One region of the Mucilaginibacter sp. UYCu711 genome, then DNA from elsewhere that is predicted to be linked to it. Evidence: riboswitches for the same ligand, from Rfam matches in the RefSeq annotation. Region 1 holds a riboswitch; the other holds the start of a gene.

Region 1 (3,420 bases):
GTGTAGTTTGCAGCTAATGTTACCGTAAAAGGTGTAAGCTTCGCCTGGGTTTTTAATCCGGCGTCAATCCCCAATACTTCTACCTTGCCTGTGTTGCGGGCATAACCATTATAAAGGCTTGGTATATTTATAATTTTATCGGTGATGTTGTTGTAATAAGCATCGGCGGTAAAACTCAGGTAATCAAACAATCCGGTGAGACTTTTCAGGTAACTAACACCCAGATCATACTGCTTTGTAAGTTCGGGCCTTAGTTCGGGGTTTATACTGAAACCATAATATTGGTCATTAAACGTAGGCGCCCTGAATATGTATTTATAAAAGCCGCGCAGCTGTAAGTTTTTATCAGTAAATGGTTTTATCATGGCTATAAAAGTAGGCGCATAGATGTTCCTGTCGGGTGTTGTGGTGCCGGTTTTTACGGTTTCGTGCAGGTGTGTATTAAGTAAGCTGCCCTGCAGCGTAAAATCACCTAATATTAAATTACTTGCCAAAACATTAAGTATGGTAAGCCGTGTTGGATAACGAAAACCAGGCAGATCGGCATTCATATTATTTACAGCCAAATCTGCTGCATATGATATTTGCCAGTTTGGTTTGATAGAGTAAGCCAAAGCTGCCGACTGGTAATATTCGCGCTGGCTAAAATGCTGATCAAGCACTCCTGCGGTATTCGGGAACTGCGGATCAAGATAGCGTAACTGGTTTTGTGAGATTTTTGAGTTGAGTAATAGTTGCAGTCCGCTGTTCCATTTATGCTCATAGCCACCCTGCAAAAACAGGTCGCGGTTGTACAGCTTTTGTCCTTCGGGCGGTATCTTGTAAAGTATTACAGCACTTGGTAAACCCCGGTCAGAATTATAATAGTTAAGCCGCAGGTTAAACTTGCTGTTATTACCGGTCCAATATAAAGTACCATCAACCTGCTGGATAGCCACCGCTGATCCAACGCGTTTTTGTTTGGTGTTGGTAGCGCCGTCAAAAAGTAAAAAATTGTAGCCCCCGTCCGCATTTATGGTGTAACTATTTATAACAAACGCCCACTTATTGCTAAGCCGCTGCTGCCATTGCAGATACGGGCTTACCAAACCAAAACTGCCCGCTTTTATCCCGGCGGTTACCAGGTAAGGCTTTTCTGCGGATAAGTTGGGTTTTACGGTTTCGATAGCTAAGACAATTGCTGCTGCAAAGGCCCGTGCTGTTTGTAAGATATCTGGCGGCTGTGCATTATATAAGGTGATCCGCTGGATACCGTTTACGTTCAGCTTACTCAAGTCTATCTGCCCGTTCTCGGCATCGTTTACCTGTACACCGTCATATAAAACTGATGTATGATTAGCGCCAAGCCCCCTAACGGACATTGTTTTTAAACCGCCGATACCGCCATAATCTTTAATGATAACACCCGAAAAATCACGGATAGCATCTGCTACGTTAAATGCGTTATAACGGATAAAATCGCCTGAAGATATAGACTGCGATGGCACAACAAGCTGCATGGCCGGTATAGCCGAAGTATTTATTTGAACTTCTTTTAGCTTTTTAGTAGTATCGCTTTGCGCAAAAACAGAAATGGTTGACAATAAAAAGGCCGATAGCATTAAACATCCACACAAATGCGCCGGATATTTTAATAAGTATGCTACTGTTTTGTTCATGGCCTGATGCAAGTAAAACTTACAGCCTGAAGGAAGAGTGATAATGGAATGAAAACACGCCGGTTTTACAGGTGAGCATCACATCCAAGCTTCAATCCCCGAAAGCTGTGAATAATATATAATGCTCTGGCAGGTCTTCTGACTTACTCCCCTTTCGTCCTGTCTTCCCATCCGGGTATCCGGATAGTGACTAATGAATGGACTATGGTTATGGAGCTTACAGCTGCGGGACAGTTACAGAATTACACTGTATTCCCTTTTAATCCCTAATGATTGTTATCACCAGGAAACCTAAAGCATTGCAAAAGTAGGATAAGTATTGGATATCGCAAACTATTTAATGTAGCCGGCATCGCGCAGTACTTCTTTATTCATGCGGATATATTCGGCGTTCTCGTCCTTTTCAGCTATAAACAAGCCTACTTTGGCAGTATTAATGGCTCCTTTTTTGTCCCCCATTTTTAACAAGATCCTGGCTTTCCAGTACTTAACGTTGTAAGCATCGGGTTGTGTTTTTTCCTGTTCCGTCATCCAGGCCAGGGCTTTAGTCATATCTAAATTATGGTTGTAATACCATACTGCGGCAAGGTAGTAGGGCTTATCCTTCCCTTTCATCATCCGGTTAATATTGGCTATTACGCGGTCATTAACATTGGCTTTTAAATGAAGTGCTATGCCTGTGCGTTCCCATAAAATTTGCAGTATCCCCTCATCAATATGCACATCAGTGAATTGCATAGTTAAAGTTTCAAGCGTAATTGGTAAACGATAAGGTTTTACTTTAAAACGCAGCAAGTCCTGTTTTTGATCATATGAATACGCGCCCCATTGTTTAGCCACTTTGTTTATAATTACAGTCCACTCGGTAGCGCCGGGTATCGTGAATAAGGAATATTCGCCCGGCTTAATTTTATGGCCTTCAATAGTCACTTCGTCAGTAAACTTTATTATGGTAGCTGCGTTGGCACCGGTGCGCCAAACAACGCCGTATGGTTCTGTACCATTAAATATCTTGCGACCTTTTACATCAGGCCTGCCATAGGTTAAGCTGATGGTGCCCAGACCAAATTCCTGGTCGATATGTTGAGTTGAACTAAAATTTGGGATCTGCGCTTTAAGCGTTAGCACAGATAAACAGATTACAAAGCAGGAAAGTAGCGTTTTCATCAAGGTGTTTTTTTATGATAAGACTAAGTATAGTTTATAGTTGGTTGCTAAACTTAGACGTAATTTTTTGTAAAGGTTTATTCAGTTCGATCAAATAAAATATTTGGTATCCGACTAAACAACCAAGTAATCGGCTTATTGTTGCAATAAATGCAATTAACAATAGCATCAAATATATAATTTGTTAATAAATTAGTATACCTCGGCACAAATTTTTAAATTAGGTTCATGAAAACTGAACTCACACTCCGCTTTACCAGCCGGCTTAAAATCGCTATGTCTTTTGCCGGCATGTTGCTTTGCAGCAGCACCTTTGCGCAATCAACCCAATCTGTTGTCGACGCTATTGTACAGGAAGAAACCAACAATTCGCAATTACCAAAATTAGCCCATGAACTTTTTGATGGCGTTGGCCCCCGTTTAGTGGGCACCCCGCAAATGAATAAAGCAGGCGACTGGGCAGTCGAGAAATATAAAAACTGGGGAATATCAGCTAAAAAAGAAAACTGGGGCGTATGGCGCGGCTGGGAACGCGGCATATCGCATATTGATATGATATCGCCCCGCGTAAAATCATTAGAAGGTACACAACTGG
Region 2 (3,420 bases), on a different contig from region 1:
CCAGTTTACCAGATCGGATGATTGATAAACGGGGAAGCCTTTATTGCTGCCTGTGCCATAAACATAGTATTGCCCGTCCTCATAAAACATAGTTGGGTCGGCTAATAAAAGGGTGTCTTTGGTTTGCGCTTTTACAGCTATTGCAGTTAGCAATGCGCAGAGCAGGTACAGGTATTTCATTGGTTTATAATTTGAAACTAAGATATAGTTTTTTGTCATCCTTCTCTACGCTCAGGATCTTCTAAAATTGACAGGTAGCCTGTCGGCTTATCGCGCGCAGAATGACAACCTAATCAATCCTATCCTTAATCACCAGTGTTTCGGCAACTCTATCATGCAGGCATTGCTGCTGTTTATTGAAAAAGCAATACAGGTAGCCAATACCCAACGTAAGCACGGACAATACCTTGGCGAAATTCCTCCCGGCGGCATGGCTCGTCGAGATCCGATCGCCCTGCATATCGCAAACCCTGATCTTTAGTATTTGCTTACCGTAGGTACCTTGCTTTGCCGAGCTTTCCATAACAATATGATAAACCAGGTTTACAATTGGTATGATAACCAATAAGCTCAATGCTACGGCTATTAAGGCTATCTTATTACTTAAAAATATGGTTACTATAAATGCCAGTACGGCACAAGCTGTCGACACCAGGAACCAATCTATAACCGCTGCAGTGGCGCGCTGGTCAAAACTGCCAAAGTATTGCAGCAAAGCCTGTTTCTGGAAACCGAAAAGCTGGCGCAATTCTGCAACCTCATGGACCTCTTTGTAGTCGTCCATCGCGTCGGTTTTCACAAAATCGCCTGGTTTTATCTTTAGTGCTTTTAGCTCATCTAAAGTATAAGGGCCTTCGGGTTTACCGTTTATTACCAGGGTGTACATGCTCATCGCGACTTAAAATTAAGATTAATCTTTAATACCTGATTAGGATTAGTCTCAACTTCCATATATTTGCCTAAGTTCTTTACTTTATTTCAACAGATAGGTTCGCGGTTATGATGACCGCGATTAAAAAGGAACCGTGTGTAAATCACGGGCTGTCGCGCAACTGTAAGTAACACACCAAAGTTGATGCCTTAACTCCAAAATATGTCCATTGTCCGCAGCAGGGATGAGAAGGACGGCATTAACGTTACAAGCCAGGATACTTGCCATTTGTTTAAGACAATGCTTTCGCGTAATGAAGCAGTAGTCAGAGCACAAAAAAGGAATTTATATGGGTGTTGTATGCCCGTATATTTTGCTGCGCGTGTCTTTTATTACCATTCCCACGAAAGCATACCGAAAACCGTAAGGAGCATTAAGTCAAATTAATGTTTAACCAAAAAAGTTTTATGCGTATGCTCAAAAACAATCTCGGCTACCCACGTGTGGGCGCCAATCGTGAACTCAAAAAAGCCAGTGAACAATACTGGGCCGGCAAAACCGGTAAACAAGAATTATTTGCAGCTGCCCACGCTATCCGCGGGCAAAACTGGAAACTGCAGCAAGAGGCCGGTATCGACCTTATCCCCTGCAATGATTTCAGTTATTATGACCAGGTGCTGGATACCTCGTTAATGCTGGGTGTTATCCCGCAACGGTACACCCAGGTGCTAAGCAAGAACCCGGACAACTCGGAGATCGACCTGTACTTCGCCATGGCCCGCGGTTACCAAAAAGATGGGCTGGACATTACCGCCATGGAAATGACCAAGTGGTTTGACACCAATTACCATTACATTGTGCCCGAGTTTACAGCTAACCAGCAGTTTAAAGTATTCTCTGAAAACGTATTCGAAGAATTTCATTTAGCTAAAAAGGCTATCGGCAAAAGCCCTAAGACAGTATTGCTGGGCCCGGTTACTTACCTGCTTTTAGGCAAAGAAAAAGAGCAGGGTTTTGAAAAGATCGACCTTATTAAAAACCTGGTACCGGTTTATATCGAAATCCTTAAAAAACTTAAAAGCTATGGTGCCGAATGGGTGCAGTTAGACGAGCCTTTCCTGGCGTTGGATTTGACCCAAAAGGAAAAGGATGCCTATACCTATGCGTATAAAGAGATAAGGAAAGCGACTGCCGGCTTAAACCTGATGGTGGCAACTTATTTTGAGAGCCTGCATGAAAACACACCGCTGGCTTTAAGTCTTCCAATTAATGCTTTACATATTGACCTGGTGCGCGCGCCGCAGCAGCTGGACAAGGTGTTGAGTTTGATCCCTGATAACCTGATCTTATCATTAGGTGTGGTTGACGGCCGGAACATCTGGAAGAACGATTACGTGAGGTCTATAGGCTATATCAAAAACGTAATTGCAGCTATTGGCAGCGACAGGGTAATGATAGCACCGAGTTGCTCGTTATTACATACGCCTTTCGACCTCGACCTGGAAACCGCCATCAACCCTTTCATCAAAAGCTGGATGGCGTTTGCTAAACAAAAACTGAACGAGATAAATGAACTGGCCGGGATAATTGAGGGTAATAATAACGACTTGCTCCTTGAAAATTTAAAAGCCATATCAAGCCGTAATGTTTCTCAGCTCATCCACAAACAAGAGGTTAAACAGCGCACCGCTGCTATTACTGCTGCGGATGCCGATCGCGTTAGCAAATTTGCCGAAAGACAGAAAATACAGCAGCAAACTTTTGGGCTGCCACTCTTCCCTACAACTACCATTGGGTCTTTCCCGCAAACGGATGATATCCGCCAGCTACGTGCCAAACTAAAAAAAGGCGACCTTGACCAGGATCAATATGATACCGAAATAGCAAAAGCCACCATCGACGCCATCCGCTGGCAGGAAGAAATTGGCCTGGATGTGTTGGTACATGGCGAGTTTGAACGCAATGATATGGTGGAGTATTTCGGCGAATTGCTGGATGGGTTCCTGTTCACCAAAAACGGTTGGGTGCAAAGCTATGGCAGCCGTTGCGTTAAACCGCCGGTTATTTATGGCGATGTAAGCCGCCCGGCAGATATGACCGTTAAATGGACCAGCTTCGCGCAAGCCAACACCGGCAAATTGATGAAGGGCATGTTAACCGGCCCGGTTACTATACTGCAATGGAGCTTTGTGCGCGATGATCAGCCGCGGTCTGTTACAACCAACCAGATAGCTTTGGCTATCCGCGACGAGGTGGTTGCGCTGGAGCAGGCAGGCATTAAAGTGATCCAAATTGATGAGCCTGCCATACGAGAGGGTTTACCTTTACGCAAAGCGGATTGGGCTACCTATTTAGACTGGGCGGTTAAAGCGTTCCGCATCTCGGCCGCAGGCGTAAAGGACGAAACACAGATCCACACCCACATGTGCTACAGCGAGTTTAATGACATCATCAAGCACATTGCCGATATGGATGCCGATGTGATCACCATTGAAACTTCGCGCTCGCAAATGGAACTGTTGGAAGCTTTTGCTGACTTTAAATACCCT

The links. Region 1 has a riboswitch for cobalamin ahead of ABIB50_RS14855 (TonB-dependent receptor plug domain-containing protein). Riboswitches for the same ligand answer to the same signal wherever they lie in the genome.
Region 2: it holds a riboswitch for cobalamin, as region 1 does, so the genes downstream of both, metE (5-methyltetrahydropteroyltriglutamate--homocysteine S-methyltransferase) here and ABIB50_RS14855 (TonB-dependent receptor plug domain-containing protein) in region 1, are expected to answer to the same signal.

Annotation. Positions count from the first base shown of each region.
Region 1 covers NZ_JBNPWM010000006.1:291,487-294,906, reverse strand. Annotated here, with positions in the region: gene ABIB50_RS14855 (TonB-dependent receptor plug domain-containing protein) at 1-1,658, opposite strand, end outside; cobalamin riboswitch at 1,770-1,969, opposite strand; gene ABIB50_RS14850 (DUF2911 domain-containing protein) at 1,992-2,825, opposite strand; gene ABIB50_RS14845 (M20/M25/M40 family metallo-hydrolase) at 3,054-3,420, shown strand, end outside.
Region 2 covers NZ_JBNPWM010000010.1:63,203-66,622, forward strand. Annotated here, with positions in the region: gene ABIB50_RS20115 (glycoside hydrolase family 43 protein) at 1-180, opposite strand, end outside; gene ABIB50_RS20120 (RDD family protein) at 290-892, opposite strand; cobalamin riboswitch at 970-1,174, shown strand; gene metE (5-methyltetrahydropteroyltriglutamate--homocysteine S-methyltransferase) at 1,345-3,420, shown strand, end outside.